Limosilactobacillus reuteri: one gene and its partner. The protein of the gene in region 2 binds, or shares a complex with, the protein of the main gene of each other region. Links are inferred from orthologs where the notes say so. Each region holds a gene or a part of one and is shown on either strand. Other genes may lie near its edges.

Region 1 (7,961 bases), 1.0 Mb from region 2 along the record:
ACTATCAGGCGTTTTTTCCTCTTCTTTTTTCTTATGACGGCGAAAAATATCAAATAATCCCATTTAATTGTCACTCTCTTGTAAAGTATCAACAACGTCCACTGATACCATCTTTGAAACTCCTGATTCTTGCATTGTAACCCCGTACAGTACATCAGCGTCCATCATCGTTCCCTTGCGGTGGGTAATGACGATAAATTGTGGACCTTCAGTACCAAATTTGCTGAGGTAGTGTGCAAAACGTTGTACATTGACCTCATCCAAGGCTGCCTCTGGTTCATCAAGAATTGCAAATGGAACTGGGCGGACTTTTAAAATAGCGAATAGTAAGGTAATCGCCGTTAATGCTCGCTCCCCACCGGATAACAATGAAAGATGTTGATTTTTCTTTCCCGGTGGCTGGGCCATAATATCGACTCCGGTTGTTAATAAGTCATGGGGATCGGTTAAGACGAGTTTAGCATGACCACCAGAGAAAATTTGTTGGAACGTCTCATCAAACTTTTGTGAAACCTGATTAAAGGTTGTAATAAACCGTTTCTTGACTTGGGCATCCATCTCACCCATCGTCTGATTAAGCTGAGCTCGAGAGGCGAGCAAGTCGTCTTGTTGTCCCTTCAAGAAATCGTACCGTTCACGAACACGCTCATATTCTTCAATCGCTCCAACATTAACTTGACCAAGATCATCCAATCCCCGCTTTAATAGCTTCAACCGGGTCGCTAAGATCTCTTCGTCCAAGTCACTCATCTGTTGACGAGCTTCATCAATGGTCATGGAATATTGCTCAGATAATCGATTAAGAGCTTGCTCAACCATTGATTCACACTTCACGCGCTCTTCATTTAAGTTATTACGATCATCAAGGGCTGCCCGCTGAAGTTCTTGCAGACGATTATAATGTGCTTCGGCTTGTGACAGCTTTTGCTCAAGTTCTTCAAGAGCAACTGAATTATCTTCCAGTTGCACCTTAGCTTTTGCCTGCTCTTCTTTAGCATCTTTTAAGGCTGTCTGTGTCGATTTTTCACTTGTTGATTGACTAGCTGATTGAGTCGTTAACTCAGCGATTGCAACCGTGACCTTTTCTAAACTCTCCTCAGCTTCTCGCCATTGCCGGTTATACTCTTGACTTTGGCGTTGATATTGTTGAAGTCGTTCTTCGGCCACTGCAATTTTTTGTTGCATTTGTGCTAATTGTCGTGCCTGAGTCGACGCATCATTCTGTAATTCATCGATCTGGGTAAGAATTTGCTTAATCTTTGCCACAACTTGCGTCAATTTCTGGTTTACTTTATCAGCTTGTTCATTATTTTGTTGAACTTGTGATTCGTAATCCTGATGTTGAGTGTCTTGCTGTTTATTTTGGGTTTCTAAAATCTGTACCCGATTAGTAAGCGTCTCATGCTTACTTGAGATCAACTGGCAATTACTTTCTTGCTCATGAAACTTATCTTGTAAAGTCTGAACTTGTTGCTGATAATCAGCTACTACTTGTTCGTTCGCTTTTTGCGCTTGTTGTAGTTTAGTAATTTCTTGCTCTAAGTTTGCTGCAAGCTGTTCCTGTTTTTTTAGCTCTTCTTCTAGTTGCTTAGCCATTTGCTTTTGACTTAAAAGTCCTGTTCGTTGACTACGGGTGGCTCCCCCAGTCATCGCTCCACTAGCATTGATCAACTGACCGTCAAGAGTTACCACCCGTACCATATGACGACCTGCACGAGCAATCTCAGTGGCATGATCAAGGTTGTCAGCAATAACCGTTGTTCCTAGTAAGTGGTCAGCAATAATCTGAAACTTTTGATCAAACTTAATAAGTTCTGTTGCTCGACCCAAAAAGCCAGGGAGACCAGTTAGTTGTGGCCAAATGTTTAATGGTCGCCGGTGGCTAAGCGTATCAAGCGGCAAAATAGTTACCCGGCCAGCGCGAGTCTTAATCAAGAAGTTAATAATTGCTTTGGCAGTAGCTTGCCGGTCAACAACCAATTGCTGAAGCTGGCTTCCTAATACTGTTTCAACCGCTTGCGTGTACTTGGCAGGAACATCAAATAATTCACTGACTGCTCCCGCCAATCCAGGAAATTGCTGCCGTTGCCGAAGGACTTCTTGAACTCCCCGGTAATAGCCGCTATATTCATCGGCCATTGACTGATAAGCGTTAATTCGCGACTTAAGCGACCGTACATCTCCTAATGCTGCATACCAATCACGTTGTTTTGTTTGGTACCCGTAATTAAGTTTTTCACGGTGATCTTGAGCTGCTTTTAGTTTTTCACTGACAGTCTGTAGGCTTCCCTTAGTAATGGCTACTTCTTGTTGGTAGCGGTCATATTCTTGATTAATTTCTGCAAGCTGGTTCTTAGTAGCGTCAAGTTCCTCGACATTCTGACGTTGAAGACTCATCGCCTGTTCATGATTACGTGACAAGAAAGATTGCTGATTATGAATCGTTGTTCTTTCCTGCATCAAGCTAACTTGTTGGTTACGTAAATCCTCCACTTGCTGTTTTAGGGTCGCGATCCGCTCACTGCTACTCATCTTTCTGGCTGTTTCAAACTCAGCTTGCTGACCATTAATCAACGCTTTTTGTTCAGCCAATTGCTCGTCATTTGCCTGTTGGTTTGCCTTAACCTCTTTTAAACGTGCATTGAGTTCAGCCTGTTGGGTAGTTAACCGCCGTTGCTCATTTTCACGTTGTTCACGACGAACACTGGAAACCGATTGCTGATTCTCATACTTAGCAATTGCCTCCGTCTGATTTAAGATAATCGCTTGGAGACGATCTTTAGTTGCGTTTAGTTGTTGACGCTTTTGCTTCAAATTATCAAGCTGTTGCTGATCGCGGCCTGCTTGTCCTTGATAGTCCCTTACCATCGCTTCTGCTTGATCGAGCTTGGCACCTAATTTGGTTAACTTTTCATAGTACTCGTCATAATGACGAACCGTTTGTGTCCGATCAAGCACATCAAATTGTTTCTTTTGTTCCAAGTAATCTTGGGCAATTGCACTTTGCTCTTCTAAAGGTTCGATCTGCTTTTCTAACTCACTAATAATGTCATTTACCCGGTTAAGGTTTTCCATCGTCGTAGTAAGTCGCTTTTCAGCTGTTTCTTTATTCTTCTTATACTTGGCAACTCCCGCAACGGTTTCAATGATTCCCCGCCGATCAATTGGTTTACCGTTAAAAATTTCTTCAATCCGTCCCTGGGAAATAATGGAAAAGGATTCTCGACCTAAACCAGAATCAATGAATAAGTCTGTAATGTCCTTTAAGCGGACGCTTTGGTCATTGATTAAGTACTCACTATCACCATTGCGGTATATTTTACGAGTAATGGTAAGCTCAGTAAATTCACTAGCTAAGTAATGATCGCTATTATCTAGCGTAATCGAAACTAGGGCCCGGTTTAAAGGTTTACGATCTGATGACCCATTAAAGATAACATCAGCCATCCGATCTCCCCGTAAATGATGAGCCGACTGTTCGCCCATTACCCATTGAATAGCTTCGATAATATTACTCTTTCCACTACCATTCGGACCAACAATCCCTGTCATTCCGGGCTCAAATTTAATTGTTGTTTTTTGGGCAAAGGATTTAAAGCCGTCCAAAGTTAAAGACAATAATTGCATCTATTTATTTTTATTTCTCATATTATCAAGTGCCTGTTGTGCTGCTTGCATTTCAGCATGCTTCTTTGATGAGCCCTTTCCTTCACCGATAACGTCACCGTTAGCAGTAACATTTACTTTAAATTCAGGGTCATTTTCTGTTCCGCTTTCCTCCACCAAATGATATTCAATGGCAATGTCACCGTCACGTTGGAGAAATTCCTGAAGACTGGTCTTGGCATCAACAGCATGATCAAACCAGCCCATATCAAGTTTAGGAAAGATAACCCGTTGGACAAATTTTTCGACTGCTGGTCGGCCTTGATCTAAATAGAGGGCACCAATAAATGATTCAAAAATATCACATAGCAAGCCTGGCCGTTCTCTTGCGCCGGCCATTTCCTCACCATGACCCAAGCGAATATATTGATCAAAATGACATTCCTTGGCAAATTTAGAAAAACTATCTTCACATACCATTGCCGCTCTTAAGCGAGTAAGTTTTCCCTGTGGCAATTCAGGGAAACGTTTATAAATATATTCTGAAACGATCAGTTCCAACACAGCATCGCCAAGAAATTCAATCCGTTCGTAATATTTTAATCCTTGGTTAGGATGTTCATTTACATACGAAGCTTGAGTAAAAGCTTCTGCTAATAAAGCAGGATTATCAAAATGAATATTAAATTCCTTGGCCAGGTAGTCTTGTAATTCTTTGATCATTTAGTTGGCAGTATGTTCTGCAATGTAATCAACAACTTCACCGATTGTACTTAACTTTTCAGCATCTTCATCATTAATTTCTTCGCCAAACGTATCCTCTAATTCGAGAACAAATTCAACAAAGTCAATTGAATCAGCATCCAAATCTGTCTTTAAGTTCAAATCATCAGTAATCTTAGCCCGATCAACATCAAAATGGTCAGCAACAATCTCTGAAACCTTATTAAAGATTTCTGTTTTCTTATTATCAGCCATCTATTCGTTTTTCTTAGAATTGTCTAGATTTTCGGTGTTATCAAAAAACTCAACTGTTTTTTCAATCACACCCGTTTTGATCATCGTTCTGATTTGACTAATTGTATTTTTCACTGCTAAAGCATCAGCAGATCCATGAGTCTTAACAACGGGGGCCTTAAGTCCTAATAAGACTGCCCCACCATAAGTTGAAGCACTCATTTTTTGCCCGATTTGATGGAAAACGGGCTTTAGCATAAGATAACCTAACTTAGCACGGAGACCACCATGTAAGATTCCATCTTTAATTAACGTCATCATCATCTTAGCGGTTCCTTCAGTCGCTTTCAAGGCCGCATTTGCCGTCCACCCATCACTTACGACAACATCTGCCTTGCCAAACAGGAGGTCGCCAGACTCAATATTGCCGACAAAATTCAAATCGTCTTTGCTATTGAGGATTTGCCATACTTCTTTATGTAATTTGTCACCCTTATCTTCTTCTGCCCCATTGTTTAATAGCGCAATCCGAGGATTCGCAACTCCCAATACATTTTCGGCATAGAATTTACCAAGGTAAGCATATTGTTCCAAATTTTTCTCTTTACTTTCAGCATTTGCACCAGTATCGAGGTAGACAAAATTATGTCGACTAGCACCCGGCTTGGCAATTGGCAAAATACTAGTGAGTCCCGGACGGTCAATTCCTTTAATACGGCCAACAATGAAGAGGCCGGCCGCCAAAATTGCCCCAGTGTTTCCCGCAGAAAAGAAGGCATCAGCTTTTCCTTCTTTAACTGCTGTTGCCGCGCGAACAATTGACGAATCTTTTTTTCGTCGAATCGCCCGGACTGGTTCTTCACCCATTGAAATCTCTTCACTGGTAGCAACAATATTAAGCCGCTCATTATTTTTTATTAAGGGTTTAACCTTGTCTGGATTTCCATAAAGGTCAAATTCTAGGTCGGGGTAAAGGTCTCGGGCCTCTTCTACCCCTTCAATGATTACTTGGGGAGCATTATCTCCACCCATTGCATCAACAGCAATTTTCATTTAGTCAAAGTGCGTCTCCAGTTCATGACGCTTTAAATATAAAACAAGTGGCTGATTTTCATCGACCTGATCCCAATTGGGCATCCCTAATAGGTTCCCAGCATCAGCACGGGCAATTTGCAGCATTTTCAAATCAGCAACCGGATCACCCACTTTAAATTCTGGCATCCCCGATTGCTTTTTTCCTAAAATATCTCCAGATCCCCGTAGTTTCAAGTCTTGTTCAGCTATCTTAAATCCATCATCGGTAGCAACCATCGTTTTCATCCGGGCTTTTCCTTCATCAGTTTTCGGATCGGCAATTAAGAGACAATAACTTTGTCGACTGCCTCGACCAACCCGACCACGTAATTGGTGAAGCTGTGCAAGCCCAAAACGATCAGCATCATATATAACCATTACCGTTGCATTAGGATTATCAACACCAACTTCAATAACCGTGGTTGCAACTAAAACTTGAAGCTCACCAGATTTAAACTGGCGCATCGCTTCATCTTTTTCTTCCGTCCCCATTCGTCCATGGAGTAAGCCCACTTTATAAGCTGGCTCAAGATCGGCCGATAGCTGATTATAAAGATCAGTCGCGTTTTGTACATCTAAAGCCGCTGATTCCTCAATCAAAGGACTCACAACATACGCCTGTGCTCCTTGCTTTAATTGGTCACGTAAGAAATGGATTGCTGCGGCATGTTGGTTAGACTGTAGCCACTTTGTTTGAATTGGTTTTCGCCCAGCCGGTAATTGGTCAATTATCGAAACATCCATTTCACCATAATTAGTAATCGCTAGTGTCCGTGGGATAGGGGTCGCTGTCATGGCTAATACATCAGGATGTTCGCCTTTTTCACGAAGTTGCTGACGCTGGTTGACCCCAAAACGGTGCTGTTCATCAGTAATTACCAGACCAAGATTAGCATACTCAACTCCATCTTGAATTAGCGCATGGGTTCCGACAATGAGGTTGACATCCCCCCGCTTCATCGCCGTCAATAGTTCCCGATGTTGCTTAGCAGTCAATGAACCAGTCAGAAGAGCAACCTGGACATGGGTTCCTTCAAAAATTTTCGCTAATTTCTCAGCATGTTGTCCTGCCAGAATTTCTGTCGGCGCCATTAAAGCTGCTTGATAACCGGCAGTAATAGCTGCATAAATGGCAATAGCAGCAACAATTGTTTTTCCAGAACCAACATCTCCCTGTAACAATCGATTCATCTGGTATGGTTGACGCATATCACGGCAAATTTCATTAACAACCCGTTTTTGGGCATCAGTTAATTCAAATGGGAGTCCGCCAATAAATTCTTTTAACTCGTCATTATGGTATAAAATCCGCTCGCCATCTTCTTGACGGTGGGCACGGCGAATTGCTTGCAGTCGTAACTGAAACAGGAAAAACTCTTCGTAAGCTGCTGTTCGGCGGGCGGCTTTTGCAGTTGCCTGAGTTTGTGGAAAGTGAATTTCCCTAATCATTTGTCGCCGATCCATTAACCGGTATCGTTGACGAATCGTTTCTGGCAAATACGTTGGAATGATATTGGCATATTCCTCGTAAGCTTGACGAATAAAACTTTGGAGGACATTTTGCCGGATATGCTTATTCACCGCATAGACCGCACCAAACTCATTTCGATCATCAGCTTTTTCCTTAAGAAGCTTGTTTCCTGTTACTTGACGGCGAGATGCATCCCATTTCCCCATTACAGTTACTTGCTGATTTAGTTCGATTTGCTTTTTAATATAGGGCTGATTAAAAAAAGTTGCGATCACCACTTCATTACCTACCTGCATTCGAAAGGTAAGCCGGTTGCGCCGATAACCATAGCGGACCAAGAGCGGTTCTGACACCACTACTCCTTGAAGAGTAATTTTCTGCTTATCCTTGGCGCTTTCAATGTCTGTAGGCGTAAAATCGTTATAGCGAGTGGGATAATACGTCAACAAATCTTCAATAGTATCTATTCCCAGAGTAGCTAGATCTGCTACCCGCTTAGGACCAACTCCTTTTAAATTGGCGACGGAATCCGTTAAACTCCGCAACTATTCAACCGAAATCAGGTACGGATAAACTGGCTGACCACCATCGTAAATCTGAATATCTAATTCATCATCTACTTCTTCAACTGCTGCTTTAATCTCTTCAGCAGTTTTTTGATCACCACCAGCTCCATATAAGATCGTTACAATTTCACTATCCTCGTCAAGCATGGCTTTAACCATCTTAATAGCGGCTTCTTTCAGCTCCAAATCAGTAGTGACGATTTTACCATCAACAATTCCCATGTAGTCGTCTTTCTTAATTTCACGACCATCAATTGTTGTATCACGAACAGCATTAGTAACCGCTC
Region 2 (7,961 bases):
GTTTTTGTATCATTAAGGGAGTCAATTTTCAGCATTACATTACGGTCAAAATAAGATTCACCATTATTGTTATCTGCGGTAACTGTTAAAAATTTATACAATGACCTTAATGCATTAATAGATCGATTGATTGAAGTAGGAGAATTTAACCGTCCTTGTGCATTGGTAGTATGCTGCAAATAATCGATATACAACATTACATCGCTACGCCGTAGATTCGCCAGTGTATCAATTGGTAAGTCCTTATTAGAATTAACAGAGACGAGTCCACTTGACCGTAACCAATCAAAGAATCGACGGATTTCAGTTAAGTACTGATAGGTTGTTGTGACTGCATGGTTGGTCCCTAAATAATACTCGTTAACATAATCAGGAAGGTTCTGAAGCTCCTCTTGAATTAGCTTTAAATATTTATCTGCTTCCATTCGGGAAAACAGGATTCGAACCTGCGACCCCCTGGTCCCAAACCAGGTGCTCTACCAAGCTGAGCTATTTCCCGCTAAATCTTTTCTTCTCGTTCAGCAACGATAAAGACAAACTCCGCACTACAAGCTAATTTGCCGTTCACAAGCGCTTGTGTTTCTACAATCCCCATTGATGATCGAACTTTTTTCATAACAACGTTTAGTTTTAATACATCACCAGGACGGACCATTTGTCGAAACCTTGCTTTATGAATTGCGCCAAGATAAGCTGTTTTCTTATAAAAATGCGGTGATTTTAATATCAAAATTGAAGCAGCTTGGGCCAATGTTTCGATAATTAAAACTCCAGGCATAACAGGATTATTAGGAAAATGACCGCGAAAAAATGATTCATTAATTGTGACATTTTTTGTTGCGGTAATCTTTTCTTCAGGAACTAATTTATCTACATAATCGATATAGCAAATCGGATATCGATTAGGAATTAATTCCATAATCTCCTGCGCATTCATTATTGCCAACTAAGCATGCTCATCCACAAAATCTTCTAAGTTTTGCAAGGCTTTTTTAACAACCTTCATTTCTTCATCATTCATTCCTTTAAGAAAACGTTCAACCATCATGTTATGAAAGGCCCGGTGCGCACGATATAGTACCCGGCCTCTTTTGGTTAAACATAACCGAACAATGCGGCGATCATCTTTATCACGAATTCTTTCCACATATCCTTTTCGAATTAAACGATCAGCCATTGAAGTCATTGTTCCTGGAGTTAGATGAAGCTTTTCTGCTACTTGAGAAATTGTTTGATGGTTATACATCGTAATTGCATCAATTGCATGCATCTCTTTAATTGTTAAATCATTGAATGTACTTTTCCGCAATTCATTTTCTTCAATCCATAGAATTCCGGAATAAACTTTGATTAATCCTTTATTAATTTTTTCGTAATCATTATCTTTACTCATTTAATAGTTTAAAATTATTGTTCCTGTACTTAACCCGCCACCAAAGCCACTCATTGCAATAATGTTACCTGGTTTAATCAATTTATGAGCAATAGCTTGAGTCAATAAAATTGGTTCACTAGCGGCAGCTGTATTCCCATATTCACTAATATTCATTGGAAACTTTGTAATTGGTTGCGCCAGTCTCTTTGCAATTTGGGTAATTATCCGTTCATTTGCTTGATGTAATAAAAAATAATCGATATCGTCTAATTTCAAATTAGCTTGTTGAACGGCAGAAGTGATTGATCGTGGTACTTCATGAGTGGCAAAGCGGTATACGTCACGGCCGGCCATCGTAAATGGTGAAAGGGATGTTAGTTGTTTAGGGAAGCCAGTTTTAGGCGTTGTTTTTCCGGCAATAATTTTATCTCCTAAGTCACCAAATGTATGGAGATCACGGCCGAGAATTAAAGGGGTTGTTGTAGTTGTCTTTTGAAGTAACACTCCGCCAGCCCCATCGCCGAACAATACGGCAGTACTTCGATCTTGCCAATCAATCAGTTTTGATAATACTTCTGCACCAATTACCATTGCATTTTTCCAATGAGAGCTTTTCAACATTAATTCAGCTGTATTAATGGCATAGATAAAACCAGTACAAGCTGCTGAGATATCAAACGCAATTGCATTTTTCGCACCTAATCTTCCTTGAACAATAGCAGCAGTTGAAGGAGTATAGGCATCAGGAGACATCGTTGCAATAATGATTAAATCAAGTTCAGTTGCCTTTAAATTGGCATTAGTCAATAACTGGGTACCAACATTGACAGCTAAATCTGAAGTATTTTCAGTGTTGCTGATATAACGTTGATGAATTCCAGTCCGCGTCTTAATCCACTCATCTGAAGTATTCATAATAGTTGATAATTGCTGGTTAGTAATTTTAAGGGGTGGATGATAACTCGCAGTACTAGTAATTCTTAAATTTTGCAATTATTTTTCATCCAACTGTTTCTTTACGAAATCAACAACGTCACTAATAGTCTCGATTCCTTCATCGGCATCTAATTCAATCTCAAATTTATCTTCAAGCTCATTCATAATTTCAAAAACATCAAGACTATCAGCATCAAGATCATCTTTGATTCGTGCATCCATTGTTACACGATTTTCGTCAACATCTAATTCATCAACAGTAATAGTTTTTACAGTATTAAAAATTTCCTCTTTAGTCATATCCATTTATCTGTCAGTTCCATCTTTTTGCTCCTTTATAAATTTTTCATAATCAGCAAGATTTTCAATGTGTTGGGTATTTAAGTGCTGGTCAACTTGGTGAGCGAAGCGAGATAACGTCTTTCCAGGACCAATTTCCAATATTGTGTCAATTTTCGCGTGCTTGACTAATTCCTTAACATTAGCTCCAAAGTGTGTTGGAACAGCTAATTGTTTTTCAAGAATTCCTGGAAGATCCTCACAATGAAACAAGCTGTTAGTAGTATTGCTAATAACTTCAATCTGTGGCTCATGGAAGTCGACTGTTTGTAACCGGTTATGCATCTGTTGACGTGCACCGTTAAAGAAGGGAGTATGGAATGCACCATTAACTTTGAGCAAGATCGTTCTTTTAGCAAGATTATCCTCTTCAATCTTTTTAAGGGTAGCCTTTAAGTCGGTTAATGTCCCGCCCACTACGATTTGTTGTGGTGAATTATAGTTGGCAATATAAACCCGCTGATTATTTTCTTGTTGAGCGGTGATTAGTTCTTGTATCTCTTGAAGTTGAGGATCAAGGACAGCTGCTAATGTACTTATTTCTCTATCCGCGTCTTGTTGCATAAAGTGAGCACGGTCCGCAACTAATTTAATTCCTTCTTCAAATGAAAGTGCATTACTAGCAATTAAAGCGGCGTACTCGCCTAAAGATAGGCCAATCATCCCCTTAATTGGTAGTTGAGGTAAATCCCGTTTTAACATTCGGTAGATTCCATAACTAATTGTTACAATTGCTGGTTGAACATATGCTGTTTTATTCAACTCCTTATGCTCGTTTTTCATAATTTTGAGCAAATCAAGTTCACAAACAGCGCTTGCCTGACTAACAATCCTTGAAAAAAGGGAGTCGGCCATAAGCTCGACTCCCATTCCCGATCGCTGTGCACCTTGACCGCTAAATAATATTCCGTAGTACATCTAAATTGTCATCCCACCGTCAACTACAATGGTTTGACCGGTCAAATAATCATTTTCTGCTAAAAATTTTGCGGTCTTAGCAACTTCTTCTGACTGCCCTAAGCGGTTGAGGGGGATACGACTGAGAATTTGTTCTTTTACTCGCTCAGATAATTTTTCAGTCATATCACTAGTAATCATTCCGGGAGCAATCGCATTGCAACGAATTCCGCGGCGCGCTCCTTCCTGGGCAATAGATTTAGTAAGGCCGATTATACCTGCCTTGCTTGCTGCATAATTAGCTTGTCCCGTATTACCATGGAGACCCACAATACTAGCAAGGTTGATAATGCAACCGGCTCTTTTTTTGAGCATCTTCTTAAAAATAGGTTGCGTTAACATAAATGTTCCGCGTAAATTAACATTGATGACCTGGTCAAAATCGCTCGCTTTCATTCCCATCATTAACTTATCATTCGTGATTCCCGCGTTATTGATAAGAATGTCGATCTTCTCGTATATTTGCCAAGCCGCTGCTGCTAATTCACTAACTGATTCTTCATTTGCAATATCGCCCTTAAGATAGTGATAATCCGCCCCTAGTAGATCTAGCTTTTCTTTAAACGTTTTTGGTAAGTTATCCTGCCGCCCATTGAGGATTAGCCGACTACCAGCCTTAGCAAACTCTAATGCAGTAGCCGCCCCAATCCCGCGTGTGCTTCCGCTTATAAAAACGACTTTATCTGTCAGTTCCATTCACTCCCATTTCTTAAAGGCTAAAACAGCATTATGCCCACCAAAACCAAAAGAATTACTAATTGCGTAACGGGCGGTTGAGGCGTTCCTATTTTCTGACGTTACAAGGTTAACTGAGCACTTCGGATCTTGATTAAAACAGCCTATATTCAACGGTAATTGTCCCTTTTGTAAAGCGGCTACTGTTAAGACTGCCTCAATTGCGCCCGCAGCCCCAAGCAAATGGCCGGTCATTCCCTTCGTTGAACTAACGCGAACATTACTATCGGAACCAAATACCTGATTGATTGCTTTGGATTCGCCTTCATCATTAGCATGAGTAGCGGTTCCGTGGGCATTAATATAGGAAATTTCGCTAGGACTAATTCCAGCTTCTTTAATTGCCAGTTCCATTGCTCTTGCCGCCCCTGCACCAGTTGGATCAGGGGATGTAATATGGTAAGCGTCCGAGGTAGCACCATAACCGACAATCTCACCAAGAATGTTAGCACCACGTTTTTGCGCATGCTCAAGATCCTCTAAAACAAGTGTTGCACCGCCTTCGCCCAAAACAAATCCTTGGCGTGCTTTATCAAATGGCAAAGAAGCTTTAAGCGGATCAGTTGCTTGTGATAATGCTGTTAATGCCGCAAAACCAGCAATCCCGATTTCATTCACCGAAGCCTCTGATCCACCGGCAATCATTACTTTGGCGCGTCCTTCTTTAACTTGACGAAAGGCTTCTCCAATTGCATTAGTTCCAGTGGCACAAGCAGTCACAATTGATGTACAAATATTTTGCGCATTAAAGTGAATGGAAATATTACCGGCTGCCATGTTAGCAATTGACATTGGAACAAACATTGGTGATACCCGTCTAGGACCCTTATCATGCATTTTGATAATTTGCTCTTGAATAGTTGTCAAACCACCAATTCCAGATCCATAGATAACACCCATGTCAACTGGCTTAGTATTTGTTTCATTAATCTCTGCCATTTCCATTGCTTCAATAGCACTTTGTAAGGCATATTGAGAATAAAGATCCATTCGATGCGCGGCTTTTTTCCCGATGACATCATTAGGGTCAAAATCGTCAATTTCACCTGCGACGGTAATTCCTGTCGGTTTGGAATCAAATTTCTTGATCGCTTTAATTCCAACTTTGCCGGCAAAACTATTACTTATAAATTCTTGAATACCATTACCATTAGGAGTAACAGCACCCATTCCTGTTATTACAACTCTTCTCATTTAGTCATTATCTTTATCCTCCTGAACTGAGAAAAGTGGTTGTTCTACTTCAACTAATTCTTCATTGCTTACACAAATTGAAGTAATGATTCCGTTAAAAGGACTTTTTATTTCTGTCATCATTTTCATTGCTTCAATCACACAAACAACATCCCCCTTTTTTACATGGTCGCCACTTTTAACATAGGGATCTGCATCGGGGGTTGGTTGGAGATAGACTGTTCCGACTAGGGGCGCAGTTATATTTTGAGTTGGCTGTTCGTTTGCCTTTTTCTTAACTGAAGGTATTTGCTCTGTTTTTTCGGTTGTTATAAGATCTTCATGCTTGTGAGTTTGCTTATTTTTGCTTAAATAGAGCTGAAAGGAATCTTGATTTATTTCTAATTCACGAATATCAGAATCTTCAAAATTTTGCATTAATGTTTGAATTTCTTTAAATTCCAACTACCCAATCATAAAAGTTAATTCGGCTGTACAGGCTTTTTTACCATCGACTGTTGCGATTCCCTTACCAATTCCAATGTTTTTGTGCACTTTTTCTAGGTTGACTTCTAACTTTAATGTGTCACCAGGGCGAACTACTTTACGAAATTCTGCTGATCGAATTCCACCAAAATAGGCTGTTTTTCCTTGGAACTCTTCTTGTGATAAGAGAGCGACGGCACCTGTTTGCGCCAATGATTCAACAATCAATGCTCCTGGTAAAACTGGATTTTTGGGGAAATGGCCATTAAAAACCTCTTCATTGATCGTGACATTACGCCGTGCGATTGCCTTCTTACCGGGGATTAATTCATCAACTTGGTCAATTAGTAACATTGGGTAACGATGAGGAAGGATTTTTTGAATTTCAGTTATATCTAAAGTTTTATTAGTCATTCACGCTGTCAGCCCCTCCTTCCATTGCGACAAGAAAGAGTCTTCAAGAAACGTTGTTGAAGCTGTTCCTGCCAGAAATTTAGAATTATTTAGGATTGCTAAATGGAAATTTTGATTGGTTGTTACGCCCGTAATTACCATTTCATTCAAAAGTCGTTTGATTTTTTCAATAGCTTCTTGGCGATCTTGACCAAGGGCAATTACCTTAGCGATCATTGAATCATAATAAGGAGTGATCTTACTGCCAGGATAAATAGCAGTATCAATGCGCATCCCCAAATTACCAACTGGAAGATACAAGTAATTAATCGTCCCAGTCACTGGCATAAAGTTTTGTTTAGGATTTTCAGCATTTATCCGACACTCAATTGCATGTCCATTAACCTGAATATCCTGTTGGGTAAAGGGAAGTGGTTCATTCGCAGCGACAATAACCTGTGCCTTCACTAAGTCGATCCCAGTTACCATCTCCGTCACTGTATGTTCAACCTGGATACGAGTGTTCATTTCCATAAAGTAAAAGTGATGGTTTTTGTCCATTAGAAATTCTATTGTCCCCGTATTATGATAGTTAATCGCATTAATGGCTCGTATGGCGATTTGCCCTAGCTTTTTTCGCTCTTGTTCATTTACTAGGACGCAAGGACTTTCTTCAATCAATTTTTGTTTATTTCGTTGAATCGAGCAGTCACGTTCAGGAAAGAAAACGGCATTGCCAAAATTATCACGAAATACTTGAACCTCAATGTGTTTAACATTCTCCATAATCTTTTCAAGGTACATTCGGTCATCATTAAACGAAAGACGGGCTTCGTTTTGGGCCTCGCTAAATATTTGCCGCATCTGGTTATGATCGTTAATTCGTCGGATCCCTTTACCGCCACCACCAGCAGCTGCTTTTAACAAAATTGGATACCCAATCTTGTTTGCAACATCAACAGCGTCATTAACATTGGTAATATAGTCATCGCTTCCAGGAATCACAGGCACCCCTGATTTTTTCATTTGCTCCCGTGCATGCTCCTTATTTCCCATTAAGTCAATCACTGAGGCTTGGGGACCGATGAACGTAATTCCGCATTCTTCACACATTGTCGCAAATTCCGCATTTTCTGATAGAAAGCCAAAGCCAGGATGGATCGCCTGGGCACCTGTACCAAGAGCAGCTTCTAAAATGTTTTTCGCATTCAAATATGAATCTTGGGCCCGGGCAGTTCCAACGCATACAGCTTCATCCGCTAGTTGAACATGAAGACTTTCGCGGTCTGCAGTTGAATAGATAGCTACTGTCTTAATTCCTAGCTCCCGTAATGACCGTATTATCCTGACAGCAATTTCACCACGATTAGCCACTAGTACTTTGGAAAACATTCAATGACGAGCAGGTATTCGTAATCCATAGTTACAGTTAGGACAAACAGCAAATTGTGTTAACTGCTTGGTGAATAGTAATTGATGACAATGTGGACACCTTAGCCACATTTGATCTGGGACCCTTTCATCAGCATTTTTATCTGCTTTGATGTGCCGTTCACTTAAAGTATTA

The links.
Region 1: the proteins of fabF (region 2) and acpP are in contact, whole or in part, in a solved structure (PDB 6OKG), measured with the Escherichia coli proteins. The link is inferred for Limosilactobacillus reuteri from one-to-one orthologs.

Annotation. Positions count from the first base shown.
Region 1 is NZ_CP059275.1:716,065-724,025, reverse strand. The notes cover bases 2,958-5,956. They hold acpP (acyl carrier protein), read right to left. Parts: upstream 4,585-5,956; coding sequence 4,330-4,584; downstream 2,958-4,329. Other genes in these bases: recG (ATP-dependent DNA helicase RecG), read right to left, coding at 5,617-5,956; plsX (phosphate acyltransferase PlsX), read right to left, coding at 4,585-5,616; rnc (ribonuclease III), read right to left, coding at 3,628-4,329; smc (chromosome segregation protein SMC), read right to left, coding at 2,958-3,627. In the rest of the region: signal recognition particle-docking protein FtsY, read right to left, coding at 1-63; more of smc, read right to left, coding at 64-2,957; more of recG, read right to left, coding at 5,957-7,653; HHK02_RS04165 (DAK2 domain-containing protein), read right to left, coding at 7,654-7,961. UniProt on the Escherichia coli protein: Carrier of the growing fatty acid chain in fatty acid biosynthesis.
Region 2 is NZ_CP059275.1:1,717,241-1,725,201, reverse strand. The notes cover bases 3,421-6,419. They hold fabF (beta-ketoacyl-ACP synthase II), read right to left. Parts: upstream 5,537-6,419; coding sequence 4,304-5,536; downstream 3,421-4,303. Other genes in these bases: accC (acetyl-CoA carboxylase biotin carboxylase subunit), read right to left, coding at 6,416-6,419; fabZ (3-hydroxyacyl-ACP dehydratase FabZ), read right to left, coding at 5,981-6,415; HHK02_RS10000 (acetyl-CoA carboxylase biotin carboxyl carrier protein), read right to left, coding at 5,537-5,980; fabG (3-oxoacyl-[acyl-carrier-protein] reductase), read right to left, coding at 3,569-4,303; HHK02_RS10015 (ACP S-malonyltransferase), read right to left, coding at 3,421-3,568. Also shown: tyrosine recombinase XerS, read right to left, coding at 1-425; 3-hydroxyacyl-ACP dehydratase FabZ, read right to left, coding at 500-946; HHK02_RS10030 (MarR family winged helix-turn-helix transcriptional regulator), read right to left, coding at 947-1,393; HHK02_RS10025 (beta-ketoacyl-ACP synthase III), read right to left, coding at 1,394-2,368; HHK02_RS10020 (acyl carrier protein), read right to left, coding at 2,369-2,611; more of HHK02_RS10015, read right to left, coding at 2,618-3,420; more of accC, read right to left, coding at 6,420-7,786; HHK02_RS09985 (hypothetical protein), read right to left, coding at 7,787-7,961. UniProt on the Escherichia coli protein: Involved in the type II fatty acid elongation cycle. Catalyzes the elongation of a wide range of acyl-ACP by the addition of two carbons from malonyl-ACP to an acyl acceptor.